DNA from 3 places in the Citrobacter sp. ANG330 genome. Region 3 is predicted to be linked to each of the others. Evidence: predicted binding sites of a transcription regulator. Region 3 holds the regulator's gene; each other region holds the start of a gene.
What was found. The regulator PurR, encoded in region 3, represses purine synthesis genes. The targets are predictions, from matches to a motif close to CANGCAAACGTTTGCNTG.

Region 1 (4,284 bases), 290 kb from region 3:
ACCCAGAAATAGCAAAGGCACCCAGAAGGTGCCTTTTTAAGTGAGAATGTCCGTCTCGTTAGTGCCGACGGTATTCGTTGGCCTGGTAATCGCCGGATTCGATTTTGGCTATGCCGGCTTCTAATATCGAAATAAATTGTCTGGCAACATCGGTGGTTAACCAGAGCGTCTGACCGACTTCTGTACCATCGGGTTCGGGACGATTTGGAGTCTGGTAATGCAAACGCAGCATCAGCGCGTCATAGCTATCTACGGTGCTGATGTCCCATCCCACAAGCGGATGAGTCTGAATGACTTCATTATTCTTTTCCATCATGCCCCCTAATTCGTGTTACAAGACAACGGCTTTCGAGGTTCAATGCGTTTTTATCTGAAGCAACTTCAGTATATCAATAAATAAGGGTATTCACTGAGATTTTAAAGAGGGGGGAGCATAAATTTCTGCAAATTAAGAATTTATGAGTAATTAATCGCCATCTTATTCACACTTTTTAAGTATGTTGTGCAATATTTTTGAGCGACCGGTGAAAATATAAACAATTCTTAAGGTTGTAGAGAAATTTAAAATGGATGAAAAATGACAGATTAAAAAAGCCGGGGCGACCCGGCAAAAGAGACTACGGCATAGCATTTTTATTCTTTAATGAACCAGTCGTCGGCGCTTTCCCAGGTTTCCTGAAGAATTTCACTGATCCGTTCTTTATCTTCTTTCGTCGCACCAATGACGGACAAATTATTGGCTGCAGCGTAACGGACGGTGACATTACCGTCATTGTCGGGAAAGGAGTGAGTAATACGGCGGGAGAGTTCGCCTGCCAGGGCATCAATGGCACCGGCAGGCAAAGGTGAAGTTTTAGCAATAGTGACTTCAATACGCATAATAGCCCCCTGTTGAATATACTGTTTATTTATACAGTTGATCTGACCGAATTACAACAGGGAGCGCTGATTTTTTTACTTTTTCATCGTCCAGTGTACCGTTTCGCCTCCGAGGAACGGCACCAGCGTATCGTCGGAGAGCGCAATGCTCTCCGGCACCTGTTGCTCTTCACGTACCAGCTCAATAAAGGTGTCATTCACTGGCAGGCCGTAGAATCGCGGACCGTTAAGAGAACAAAAGGCTTCAAGGTGCGCCAGTGCGTTCATCTCTTCAAACACGGTGGCATAGCTTGCCAGCGCCGTCGGCGCATTAAAGCAACCCGCACAACCGCAGCTTGCCTCTTTACGATGACGGGCGTGCGGCGCGGAGTCGGTGCCGAGGAAGGCGCGTTCAAATCCGCTGGCAACGAGGTCTCGTAGCGCCTGCTGGTGGACATTGCGCTTCAGAATCGGCAGGCAGTAGAGGTGAGGACGAATACCGCCAACCAGCATATGGTTACGGTTAAACATCAGGTGTTGCGGAGTAATCGTCGCGGCCAGTAATTCATTGCCGTCACGGACATACTCCGCCGCATCTTTCGTGGTGATATGCTCAAAGACCACTTTCAGCGCAGGCAGGCGCTGGCGCAGAGGCTCCATCACCGTCTCAATGAAACGCGCTTCGCGGTCAAAGATGTCGATATCGGCGTGGGTGACTTCGCCGTGAACCAGCAGCGGCATCCCGAGTTTTTCCATACGCTCCAGCACAGGCATGATGGCATCAATGGAGGTGACGCCGTGACTGGAGTTGGTGGTGGCATTCGCCGGGTAGAGTTTTGCCGCCGTGAACACACCTTCGCGAAAGCCGCGCTCCAGTTCAGCGGGATCCAGTGTGTCCGTTAAATAGCAGGTCATCAGCGGGGTGAAAGTGTGTCCGGCAGGAACGGCATCAAGGATGCGTTGACGGTAAGCGATAGCCGCATCCACCGTGGTGATCGGCGGCGCAAGGTTGGGCATCACAATCGCACGTGCATAAATGCCGCTGGTGTAGGGCACGACTGCTTTTAACATTTCGCCATCGCGAAGGTGAAGGTGCCAGTCGTCTGGGCGGCGGATCTTTAAAACCTGGGAGGGTGCTATCATCAATATGCTCCGGCTGGGGGATGTCATTTTTGCCGGAAACAAAGGATATGCGGAAACGTTTTCGTTTGCACGTAAAAAAAGGCGCCGTAGCGCCTTTGAGAATGACGACAAACCTCATCCCGATACTGGACAAGCAGAAACAACCTAATTAAAAACGAGGAAAATCAATTGATTGATTTTCGGCTGCTTATCACAAAGAAGGAAAAACCACGTTTTTTCCTTCTTTGCCAGCGATCTGAAAGGCGCCGTAGCGCCTTTGTCGTTTAATCCGTGAACGGGATGATAATTTCACCCGGTTTCACTTCGATTCCTTTGGCATATTTTTTCGCCAGCGCTTCGCCTTTGCTACTGTCTTCGCGCAGAATGTACGCCGGTTGCTGGTTAAAGTAATTGCGCAGCGACTGGTTCAGATAGGGCATTAGCGTTTGCAGCACCGACTGCATTTTTTCCGGCGTCACGGTGGCGTCCACCACTTCCATTTCCTGCAGGAAGATGGCCCCTTTTTCTTTATTAAAGACGGGCAGCGCTTTCAGTTTGAGCTTGATGGTCGCTTTCTGGCTGCCAAACAGGGAATTCATATCCAGATTGGCATCGCCGGTCAGCGTCACTTTGTTCGGCTCTTCACGGCCGATCTGGCTGGAGAGGTTGTTCAGGACGATATGCGCATCGGCGACGCCCGGGAGACCAATATCTTTGGCAAAGTTGTTACGCTTTTCGAGCGCCTGATTAATTTCTTGTTCGCTTACGGTGTACTGCGTGAGCTGATTACAGCCGGTCAACAGGCCGCCAACAATCAATGCGGCAGCAAAAAAAATCTTCTTCATGAGGGTCCTCTACATGATGCGGTCATCATAATCCCGACATAACGCAGCATGTGTTACCAGCGCGAACATCGCCAGTAGAAAAAACTGAAAATAGCGGTGGCCTGGGTCACCCTGCCACCGCCGGTGAACGTTAAATCGCCATAGATGATAACAGATTGACCTGCGTCTGTTTCGCCATATTGTCGCGATAGTCAGCAACGCGTGTCGGCCAGGTGATACCGGCTACCAGCGTCAGATTACGCAACAGGGGAAATAGCTGAATGTCATCTTCGGAAAGTTCACCGTTCACGCCATTAGGCTGCACAATGAGCTTATCGAGTGCGCGCAAATCATCACTGATTTTTTTGGTCAGGCCAGCGGAATGGGCAAGATGGTCGGCAAAACTGCCAATCATCGCCTCTTTCTTCTCAGTAAAGTATTTGCGTGCCGAAGGGGTGGCAAACTCATCAAACGCAGATTTTGCAAAACGCGGCAGCAGCAGGTGATTGGCGTAGCTGTTTACTTTGCGCAGCCACTCGTCAATGGCCGGGTTTTTCTTGCCGGTGAGCAGCGGTTTGCCATCCAGCTTATCGACGTAATGGACGATGTCCATGCTTTCCGGCAGATAACGACTGTCGTCTTTTTGCAGAATGGGCACCATTTTCTGACCAATCATTCGGGTCGGGGTTTCGTCATCATCATTGGCTAAGACATTCAGTTCGACGGGGATATTCTTGAGGCCGAAAATCATGCGGGCTTTGATGCAGAAAGGGCAGTGATCGTAAATATAAAGCTTCACGTTTCTCCTCCATTTGACTGTCAGTTCCCTTTCAGTATGGAGGAGACACGCGCAGGCATCAAATCAGGCGCCGGGTTCCAGCATGCCGCGCGGCGTGCGTTTGTGGCTGAATTGCCAGCCCAGCGCCAGGAAAGTAATGACGCCAATAATCCCCAACATCATCCACGGCAACTCCGGCTGCTGGAGCAGTTTCCCCATATCAAACAGCCAGCCTCCGCCGATATAACCAATTGCGCCACCAATGGCTAAGCCCAGGCGACTAAAGCCCATATAACTTCCGCGCGCACGCGCATCGGCCAGTGAAGCGCTGAGGGTCTCTCGGGCGGGTTCAGCAATAATCGAACCAATATAGAAGGTACAGATCAGCGTAAACAACTGCTGTAAGTCACTCACCAGTCCCACCGGTAACATACTCAGTGACATCAACAGTAAACCCGCCATCAGGCGATGCTCAAGACGAAAACGCTTCTCGCTCCAGCGTGCAATAGGATAGAGCAGCGTTAGTGAAAGGCATGCCTCAATGGCATACATCCATTTCACCGCGGCAGGCGAACCGGCAATGTCATTAACCATAATCGGCAGCATCAGCATCACCTGCACCGCCAGCATGTAATAACCCGCCAGCGTCAGCACGTAGGTGACGAAGCGTTTATCGCTGAGCACCCGACTCATTCCTTCCCG
Region 2 (4,284 bases), on a different contig from region 3:
CGTCGTGCCGCTGATGGCGCGTCTCTATCCTAACGGTCCGGCGGATATTAACCACTTCCAGGCCGCGGGCGGTGTTCCGGTCCTGATGCGTGAACTGCTGAAGGCGGGTCTGCTGCATGAAGATGTCAATACTGTGGCTGGCTTCGGTCTGAAGCGCTACACCCTGGAGCCATGGCTGAACAATGGCGAACTCGACTGGCGTGAAGGCGCAACCCAATCGCTGGACAACAGTGTGATTGCCTCCTTTGACCAGCCGTTCTCCCATCACGGCGGCACCAAAGTGCTGAGCGGTAATCTCGGGCGCGCAGTCATGAAAACGTCCGCTGTGCCGGTCGAGAATCAGGTGATTGAAGCGCCAGCCATTGTTTTTGAAAGTCAGCATGACGTTTTACCCGCCTTCGAAGCCGGCCTGCTGGACCGTGACTGCGTGGTTGTTGTGCGACATCAGGGGCCAAAAGCGAACGGAATGCCAGAATTACATAAACTCATGCCGCCACTTGGTGTATTATTGGACCGTCGTTTCAAAATTGCGTTGGTTACTGATGGTCGACTCTCCGGTGCGTCCGGTAAAGTGCCTTCAGCTATCCACGTTACTCCGGAGGCCTATGATGGCGGGCTGCTGGCAAAAGTACGCGATGGCGACATTATTCGGGTGAACGGACAGACAGGTGAATTGACGCTGCTGGTGGATGAGGCGGAGCTTGCCGCCCGCCAGCCGCATATCCCGGATCTGAGCGCATCGCGCATCGGAACGGGGCGTGAAATGTTTAGTGCGCTGCGTGAGAATTTATCCGGCGCGGAACAGGGCGCAACCTGTATTCATTTTTAAGGCATATTTTGTAATCAGGCGAGAGAAAAACTCTGATGAAAAACTGGAAAACAAGTGCAGAAGCAATCCTGACCACCGGCCCGGTTGTCCCGGTGATCGTAGTGAATAAACTGGAACATGCTGTGCCGATGGCAAAAGCGCTGGTTGCGGGCGGGGTGCGCGTACTGGAAGTAACGTTACGTACCGCCTGCGCGATGGATGCTATCCGTGCTATCGCCAAAGAAGTCCCGGAAGCGATCGTGGGTGCCGGTACGGTGCTTAATGCGCAGCAACTGGCAGAGGTCACTGCTGCCGGTGCGCAATTCGCTATCAGCCCCGGTCTGACCGAGCCGCTGCTGAAAGCGGCAACCGAAGGTACGATCCCGCTAATTCCGGGCATCAGCACCGTTTCTGAACTGATGCTGGGTATGGACTACGGTCTGAAAGAATTCAAATTCTTCCCGGCAGAAGCGAATGGCGGCACCAAAGCGCTGCAGGCCATTGCCGGTCCGTTCTCTCAGGTGCGTTTCTGCCCGACCGGCGGCATCTCTCCGGCTAACTACCGTGATTACCTGGCACTGAAGAGCGTGCTGTGCATCGGCGGTTCCTGGCTGGTGCCGAATGACGCGCTGGAAGCCGGTGATTACGATCGCATCACCCAACTGGCGCGCGAAGCGGTAGAAGGCGCGAAGCAGTAATCTACCCATGTGTAAGCCGTAGGCCCGATCAGGCGCGCTAGCGCCGCCATCGGGCTTTGCCGGATAGTGGCATGACTGCCTTAACCGGCCTGCGGCTGCTGTTGTTTACCCTGTCACTTTCACCTGCGCGGCGGCATTCTTCGCGCGTTCAATCGCTTCATCAACGCTGTCAGCCGTTGCCAGCGCCACACCCAGACGGCGCGTTCCCTCGATTTCCGGCTTGCCGAAAAAGCGCACCTGCAAACCCGCGCCGACGGCGGCCTCAACATTATCAAACGTCACGTCCTGACTGTTCAGTCGCGGTAAAATCACCGCAGAAGCGGCCGGACCATACTGACGAATGGCCCCCACGGGCAGTCCGAGAAAAGCGCGTACATGCAGGGCAAATTCGGACAGATCCTGAGAGATCAGCGTAACCATGCCGGTATCATGCGGGCGAGGGGAGACTTCGCTGAAGATAACCTCATCCCCGCAAACAAACAGCTCTACGCCAAACAGACCGTGACCACCCAGCGCTAACACCACTTTACGGGCAATCTCCTGCGCGCGTTCCAGCGCCAGCGCGCTCATCTGCTGCGGCTGCCAGGATTCACGATAATCGCCGTCTTCCTGACGATGACCCACCGGAGCACAGAAATGGACGCCATCGACAGCGCTGACGGTGAGCAGGGTGATTTCAAAATCAAACTTTACCACGCCTTCAACGATCACCCGACCGGCACCCGCGCGACCACCCTGTTGGGCATAGTCCCAGGCTTGCGCCAGCTGCGCTTCGGAACGAATAAAACTCTGCCCCTTACCGGACGAACTCATCACCGGTTTGACAATGCAGGGATAACCAATTTCAGCCACGGCGTCACGGAAAGTGGCTTCGCTATCGGCAAAACGGAAGGTCGAGGTGGGTAGCGCCAAATCTTCTGCTGCCAGACGGCGAATACCTTCACGGTTCATCGTCAGCTTTGTCGCGCGGGCGCAGGGCACAACGTTTAATCCTTCCTGTTCCAGTGTTACCAGCATATCGGTAGCGATGGCTTCAATTTCGGGCACGATATAGTGCGGTTGTTCCTGCTCAACCACGCGACGAAGCGCGTCACCATCCAGCATATTAATGACGTGTGAGCGATGCGCGACATGCATGGCCGGCGCGTCGGCATAGCGGTCCACCGCAATCACTTCGACACCGAGACGCTGGCACTCTATAGCCACTTCTTTACCCAGTTCGCCGGAACCCAATAACATCACCCGAGTTGCTGCCGGACGCAGCGCTGTGCCTAATAACGTCATGAATATATCCCCCAACAAATTTGGCCGCAGTATATACGAAAACGTTTGCGTCTGTCTTTATTGCCAGGTTGATTTCAATGGTAAAATAGAATATACTGTACATAAATACAGTAATATTGAGAGGCTGCATCATGGCGGTTGAAGTTAAATACGTAGTCATTCGGGAAGGTGAGGAAAAAATGTCATTTACCAGCAAAAAGGAAGCCGATGCGTATGACAAGATGCTGGATACGGCAGATCTGCTCGATACCTGGCTTGAACAGTCACCGTTAGCGCTGGAAGACGAACAGCGTGAAGCCCTGTCGTTGTGGCTGGCGGAACAAAAAGATGTGCTGAGCACCATCCTCAAAACCGGTAAGTTGCCTTCTCCGCAGGCCGTTGAGAATGACGCCTCTTCCGGGGACGATACGCAGGCAGCCTGAAGCTGACTTGCGCTCCTGACGTTTTGTACCATGCTTTTCCCTGTATCACTGTGCTATGGAGAAAGGGAAAGTATGAAAAGAACGGGCGTGTTAGCCTGCTTGCTGTTGTTATGCACCAGTGTATCGGTGTCGGCGGCAGGTACGGACAGTAAGACAGTTAAGTTCCTTAACTGTGAAGGTCTGGATACCGAGGGTATTGCAGCGAGCGTTAAGCGCGATTATCAGCAGAATCGCATTTCGCGTTGGGCCGACGATCAAAAGCATGTGGGGCAGGCCGACCCGGTGGCATGGGTTAATCCAAAAGAGATCACCGGTGGGGAGGGTAAGTGGGTGGTCCCGCTGACCGTGCGCGGAAAAAGTGCGGATATCCACTATCGGGTGACCGTGGACTGCAAAGCAGGTACCGCAACGTATCAGCCCTCCTGACGTAATATTTGCGCATCTTTTGTCGTAACAGACATTTCCTGACACCCCCTCGGGTACGCTTTGACAATTCATTGTCAGTACTTGAGGGGCAAAAATGGCTAACTGGCTAAATCAATTACAATCTCTTCTCGGACAAAACGGATCCTCTTCATCTGCTTCCGGTGAACAAGGCTTAAGTAAACTGCTGGTTCCCGGTGCGCTCGGCGGTCTGGCGGGATTACTGGTCGCCAACAAATCCTCACGCAAACTGCTCAGCAAATATGGCACCAGCGCGCTGCTGGTCGGCGGCGGTGCGGTGGCGGGGACGGTCTTGTGGAACAAGTATAAAGATAAAATCCGTGCGGCGCATCAGGGTGAACCGCAGTTCGGCGCACAGAGTACGCCGCTGGATGTGCGTACCGAACGGCTGATCCTCGCGCTGGTCTTTGCGGCGAAAAGCGACGGACATATCGATGCCAGTGAGCGGGCCGCAATCGAGCAGCAACTGCGTGAAGCCGGTGTAGAAGAGCAGGGACGCGTTTTCATTGAACAGGCGATTGAACAACCGCTCGACCCACAGCGCCTTGCGCAGGGGGTCCGCAACGAGGAAGAAGCGCTGGAGCTGTATTTCCTGAGCTGTGCGGCGATTGATATCGACCATTTTATG
Region 3 (4,284 bases):
CCAACGCCGGTACACCGCTGACCACCGACGCCACGCCGCTGATGACCGTCGACGTGTGGGAACATGCGTATTACATTGACTACCGTAATGCGCGTCCTGGTTACCTGGAGCACTTCTGGGCGCTGGTAAACTGGGAGTTTGTCGCGAAGAACTTCGCCGCGTAAGAGAGATAACGCAGAAGGGGCACCCTTCTGCGTTTTTGCCCTGCCATTAACCTGCGACACACACCTGTTCAGGCTGTTTTCTCGCCGAGATGAACACCAACAACAGCGCCATACCTGCCACAATCGCGCCCATGACAGGAACAAAACTGTAGCCTAACCCACCAGAAATGACGGCCCCGCCCGCAGCGGCACCCAAAGCATTACCGAGGTTAAAAGCGCCGATATTCACGGAAGATGACAAACCCGGTGCTTCGTGAGCCACACGCATAACGCGCATTTGCAGCGGAGGAACCACCGCGAAGGTCGCTGCCCCCCAGACCACCATACTTATCGCCGCGCCCAGTTCATTCTGCGCCAACAGGGGAATAGCCAGCATAATCACCATCAGCAGCAGCAAGAAGCCCTTTAGCGTACCGTTAACCGAGCGATCGGCCAGTTTGCCACCCAAATAGTTACCTATGGAGAAGCCCACGCCGATCAGAACCAGCATTCCGGTCACAAAGGCCGGCGTGGCATGAGTGATGCTTTGCAGGACTGGCGATATATAGGTGTACAGCGTAAACATGGCCCCCGCCCCCAGTACCGTGGTAAGCAGAGCAGAAAGCACCTGGGGACGCATCAGTACCGCCAGCTCTTTTTTCACCTCCGGACGTGCCCCAGCCCCACCTTTCGGCAACGAGAAAAAGAGACTCAGCATCGAAATGACGCCCAAACCGGCCGTTGCCATAAACGACATCCGCCAGCCGATGGTCTCACCCAGCCAGGTTGCCGCCGGAACGCCGCCAATATTGGCGATGGTCAGCCCCATAAACATGGTCGCCACCGCGCTGGCCTGCTTGTGCTTCGGCACCACGCTGGCTGCCACAACGGAGCCCAGGCCAAAGAACGCGCCGTGGTTAAGGCTGGTCAAAATGCGTGACAGCATCAGTGTTGTGTAGTCCGGGGAAATGGCCGACAGCACGTTGCCAAGCGTAAAGATAGCCATCAGAAAAATCAGCGCATTGCGACGTCCGCGATGTGACAACAGCAGCGTCATTAGCGGTGCCCCGACCATCACACCGACAGCGTAGGCGCTGATTAGCATACCTGCTGCGGGAATAGACACATCGACGCCACGCGCGATGACGGGTAGCAGACCCATTGGCGAAAACTCGGTCGTACCGATGCCGAACGCGCCGATAGCCAGCGACAGTAAAGGATAATTAATTTTCATGCAGTGATGACTCCGGCTCTTCGCGTCGAGGCGCGATGCGTAACTAAGAGTCAAAAGCATGACATCAATCACAAAAAAAGAGAAGTTAACAAAAATACAAAAGACTTTTGCAGATTCAATAACAATATGGCGGGAGTGACGAGGGAGCAGAGACTCCCCCGACGGGAAATCAATGCAGTGCCGCTGTCAGACCGCCAGCAACGATTAAAGCCAGAACGATAAACGTAGTTACTAATGAAAATTTAAGATCGGTGCTCATCAACTTTTCTCCTTTTTATTCCCACACAAAAAGTGATATAGCGCATTTTTGCACACTTGCGTGCGAAAATCTCCCACGATTTAGCGTGATATGTGCTTTTAATACTTCCCCTTTTCGTTAAGATCAGCCAAAATTCGACGCTTACTTGATTAGCGTACCGGCCATTGACCCCTTCCTGATGCTCTGTTGCGTTTTCCCGGCATGCTGCAACCCTGACGTTGCGCACAGGATGAGTAAAGGCAAACGTTTACTTAGCATATTTGACTGTTCAGGTTGGGTCTGGAGTGAGATTTAATGGCAACAATTAAAGATGTAGCGAAGCGCGCAAACGTTTCCACTACAACCGTATCACACGTAATTAACAAAACGCGTTTCGTCGCTGAAGAAACACGCAATGCAGTGTGGGCGGCAATCAAAGAATTGCACTATTCCCCCAGCGCGGTAGCCCGTAGTCTGAAGGTGAATCATACCAAGTCTATCGGGTTGCTGGCGACCAGCAGCGAAGCCCCCTACTTTGCTGAAATTATTGAAGCAGTTGAAAAAAACTGCTTTCAGAAAGGCTATACCCTGATCCTCGGTAATGTCTGGAACAACCTGGAAAAGCAACGTGCCTATCTGTCCATGATGGCGCAAAAACGCGTGGATGGCCTGCTGGTGATGTGTTCCGAATATCCCGCCCCTCTGCTCTCGATGCTGGAAGAGTATCGTCATATCCCGATGGTTGTGATGGACTGGGGCGAGGCCAAAGCCGATTTCACTGATACCGTGATTGATAACGCCTTTGAGGGCGGTTATATGGCTGGCCGTTACCTTATTGAACGCGGACATCGCGAAATTGGCGTGATCCCGGGACTGATGGAGCGCAACACCGGCGCAGGCCGTCTGGCCGGTTTTATGAAAGCGATGGAAGAAGCGCTGATTAAAGTGCCTGAAAACTGGATTGTGCAAGGCGACTTCGAACCAGAATCCGGCTACCGTGCGATGCAGCAAATTCTGTCACAGGCGCATCGCCCGACAGCGGTTTTCTGCGGTGGCGATGTCATGGCAATGGGTGCCCTTTGCGCCGCTGATGAAATGGGTCTGCGCGTCCCTCAGGACGTGTCGCTGATAGGCTATGACAACGTGCGCAACGCCCGCTTCTTTACGCCAGCTCTGACCACCATCCACCAGCCGAAAGATTCACTGGGTGAGACGGCCTTTAACATGTTGCTTGACCGCATCGTCAATAAACGTGAAGAGTCACAATCCATTGAAGTTCACCCGCGTCTGGTTGAGCGCCGCTCTGTTGCCGATGGCCCCTTCCGCGATTACCGTCGTTAAGCCTCTTCTGCGGGAGCCTCGTCAGGCTCCCGCAACCATTCTTTGTTCAGCGTTTCGCTATCTCCCAGATAATCCAGCAGCCAGATTAGCGCAGGTGACATATCGTTCTGCTGCCAGGTCAGGCAACAGGCCGAATCCGGGAAGGGGTTTTCCAGATTCAGCGCCACCCACTGTCCTTTATTAAAATATGGCCTGGCAAAATGTGTCGGCACCATGCCGATACAAAGTCCGGCGCTGATGCAGGTTGCGGAGGATGCCCAATCCGGGACCACCACCCGCTTCTGGTTGTCCAGCAGCCAGGTCACCCGTTTCGGCAGAGTGCGGGAAGTATCTTCCAGCACCAGTGACGGCCAGTTGCGCAACGTATCATCGCTTAAGGGTCCACTCATGGCGGCCAGTGGATGTGTGCTGGCAACAACACAACACCAGCTCAGTTTACCCATATCGCGGAAGGTATATCGTCCGCCGACCGGGATCGCCTGGGTCGCACCGATAGCGAGTTCAACCCTGCCATCTGACAGCGCGTCCCAGACGCCATTGAACACTTCCTGAAAGACCAGCAGCTCTACGTCATCAAAGTGGCGATAGAAATCGACGATCAATTGCCGCGTGCGTTCCGGGCGCACGATGTTATCCACCGCGATGGGGAGTTGCCCCCGCCAGCCATTGGCGATTTGCTGACACTGCTGGCGCGTGATCTGCATTTTTTTGATGACAGAACGCCCTTCTTTCAAAAACCAGGCGCCTGCCGGGGTTAACACGACATCACGATGACGGCGTTCAAAAAGCGGGACGGCCAGCCACTCTTCCATCTGGCGAACCGTATAACTGACCGCCGAGGGTACCCGGTGCAACTCCTGGGCCGCGGAACTGAAACTCCCGTTGCGCGCCACGGCATCGACCACTTCCAGCGCATATTCTGACCACATAATCTGCCTACAAAATTTTTGAATGCAATAAACAAATATTAGCGTTTCACAAGCCGAAATTCACTCCCTACACTCTGCGCCAGTGTGATTAATCAAAAATTAGAGAACAACTATGCAACCTGGAAAAGGGTTTTTAGTCTGGCTGGCAGGACTCAGCGTGCTGGGTTTTCTGGCGACCGACATGTATTTGCCCGCTTTTGCCACCATTCAATCTGACCTGCAAACACCGGCATCTGCCGTCAGCGCCAGCCTGAGTCTGTTTTTAGCGGGTTTTGCCATCGCACAACTGCTGTGGGGCCCGCTCTCAGATCGCTACGGACGTAAACCGATCCTGCTGCTGGGGCTGTCTGTCTTTGCCCTGGGTAGTCTGGGTATGCTGTGGGTCGAAAGCGCAACCGG

Region 1: a site for PurR is predicted at 2,050-2,067, ahead of pyrC (dihydroorotase). Genes of this name have one in related genera too.
Region 2: a site for PurR is predicted at 2,825-2,842, ahead of purT (formate-dependent phosphoribosylglycinamide formyltransferase). Genes of this name have one in related genera too.

The regions. Positions count from the first base shown of each region.
Region 1 covers NZ_JASJUI010000002.1:363,207-367,490, reverse strand. Annotated here, with positions in the region: gene bssS (biofilm formation regulator BssS) at 59-313, opposite strand; gene dinI (DNA damage-inducible protein I) at 634-879, opposite strand; gene pyrC (dihydroorotase) at 955-2,001, opposite strand; gene QNN88_RS07520 (lipoprotein) at 2,265-2,825, opposite strand; gene grxB (glutaredoxin 2) at 2,956-3,603, opposite strand; gene mdtH (multidrug efflux MFS transporter MdtH) at 3,667-4,284, opposite strand, start outside.
Region 2 covers NZ_JASJUI010000001.1:404,198-408,481, reverse strand. Annotated here, with positions in the region: gene edd (phosphogluconate dehydratase) at 1-829, shown strand, start outside; gene kdgA (bifunctional 4-hydroxy-2-oxoglutarate aldolase/2-dehydro-3-deoxy-phosphogluconate aldolase) at 865-1,506, shown strand; gene purT (formate-dependent phosphoribosylglycinamide formyltransferase) at 1,612-2,790, opposite strand; gene yebG (DNA damage-inducible protein YebG) at 2,922-3,212, shown strand; gene yebF (protein YebF) at 3,285-3,638, shown strand; gene QNN88_RS02045 (tellurite resistance TerB family protein) at 3,733-4,284, shown strand, end outside.
Region 3 covers NZ_JASJUI010000002.1:69,635-73,918, forward strand. Annotated here, with positions in the region: gene sodB (superoxide dismutase [Fe]) at 1-164, shown strand, start outside; gene QNN88_RS06020 (MFS transporter) at 211-1,437, opposite strand; gene QNN88_RS06025 (YnhF family membrane protein) at 1,547-1,636, opposite strand; gene purR (HTH-type transcriptional repressor PurR) at 1,931-2,956, shown strand; gene punR (DNA-binding transcriptional activator PunR) at 2,953-3,885, opposite strand; gene punC (purine nucleoside transporter PunC) at 3,998-4,284, shown strand, end outside.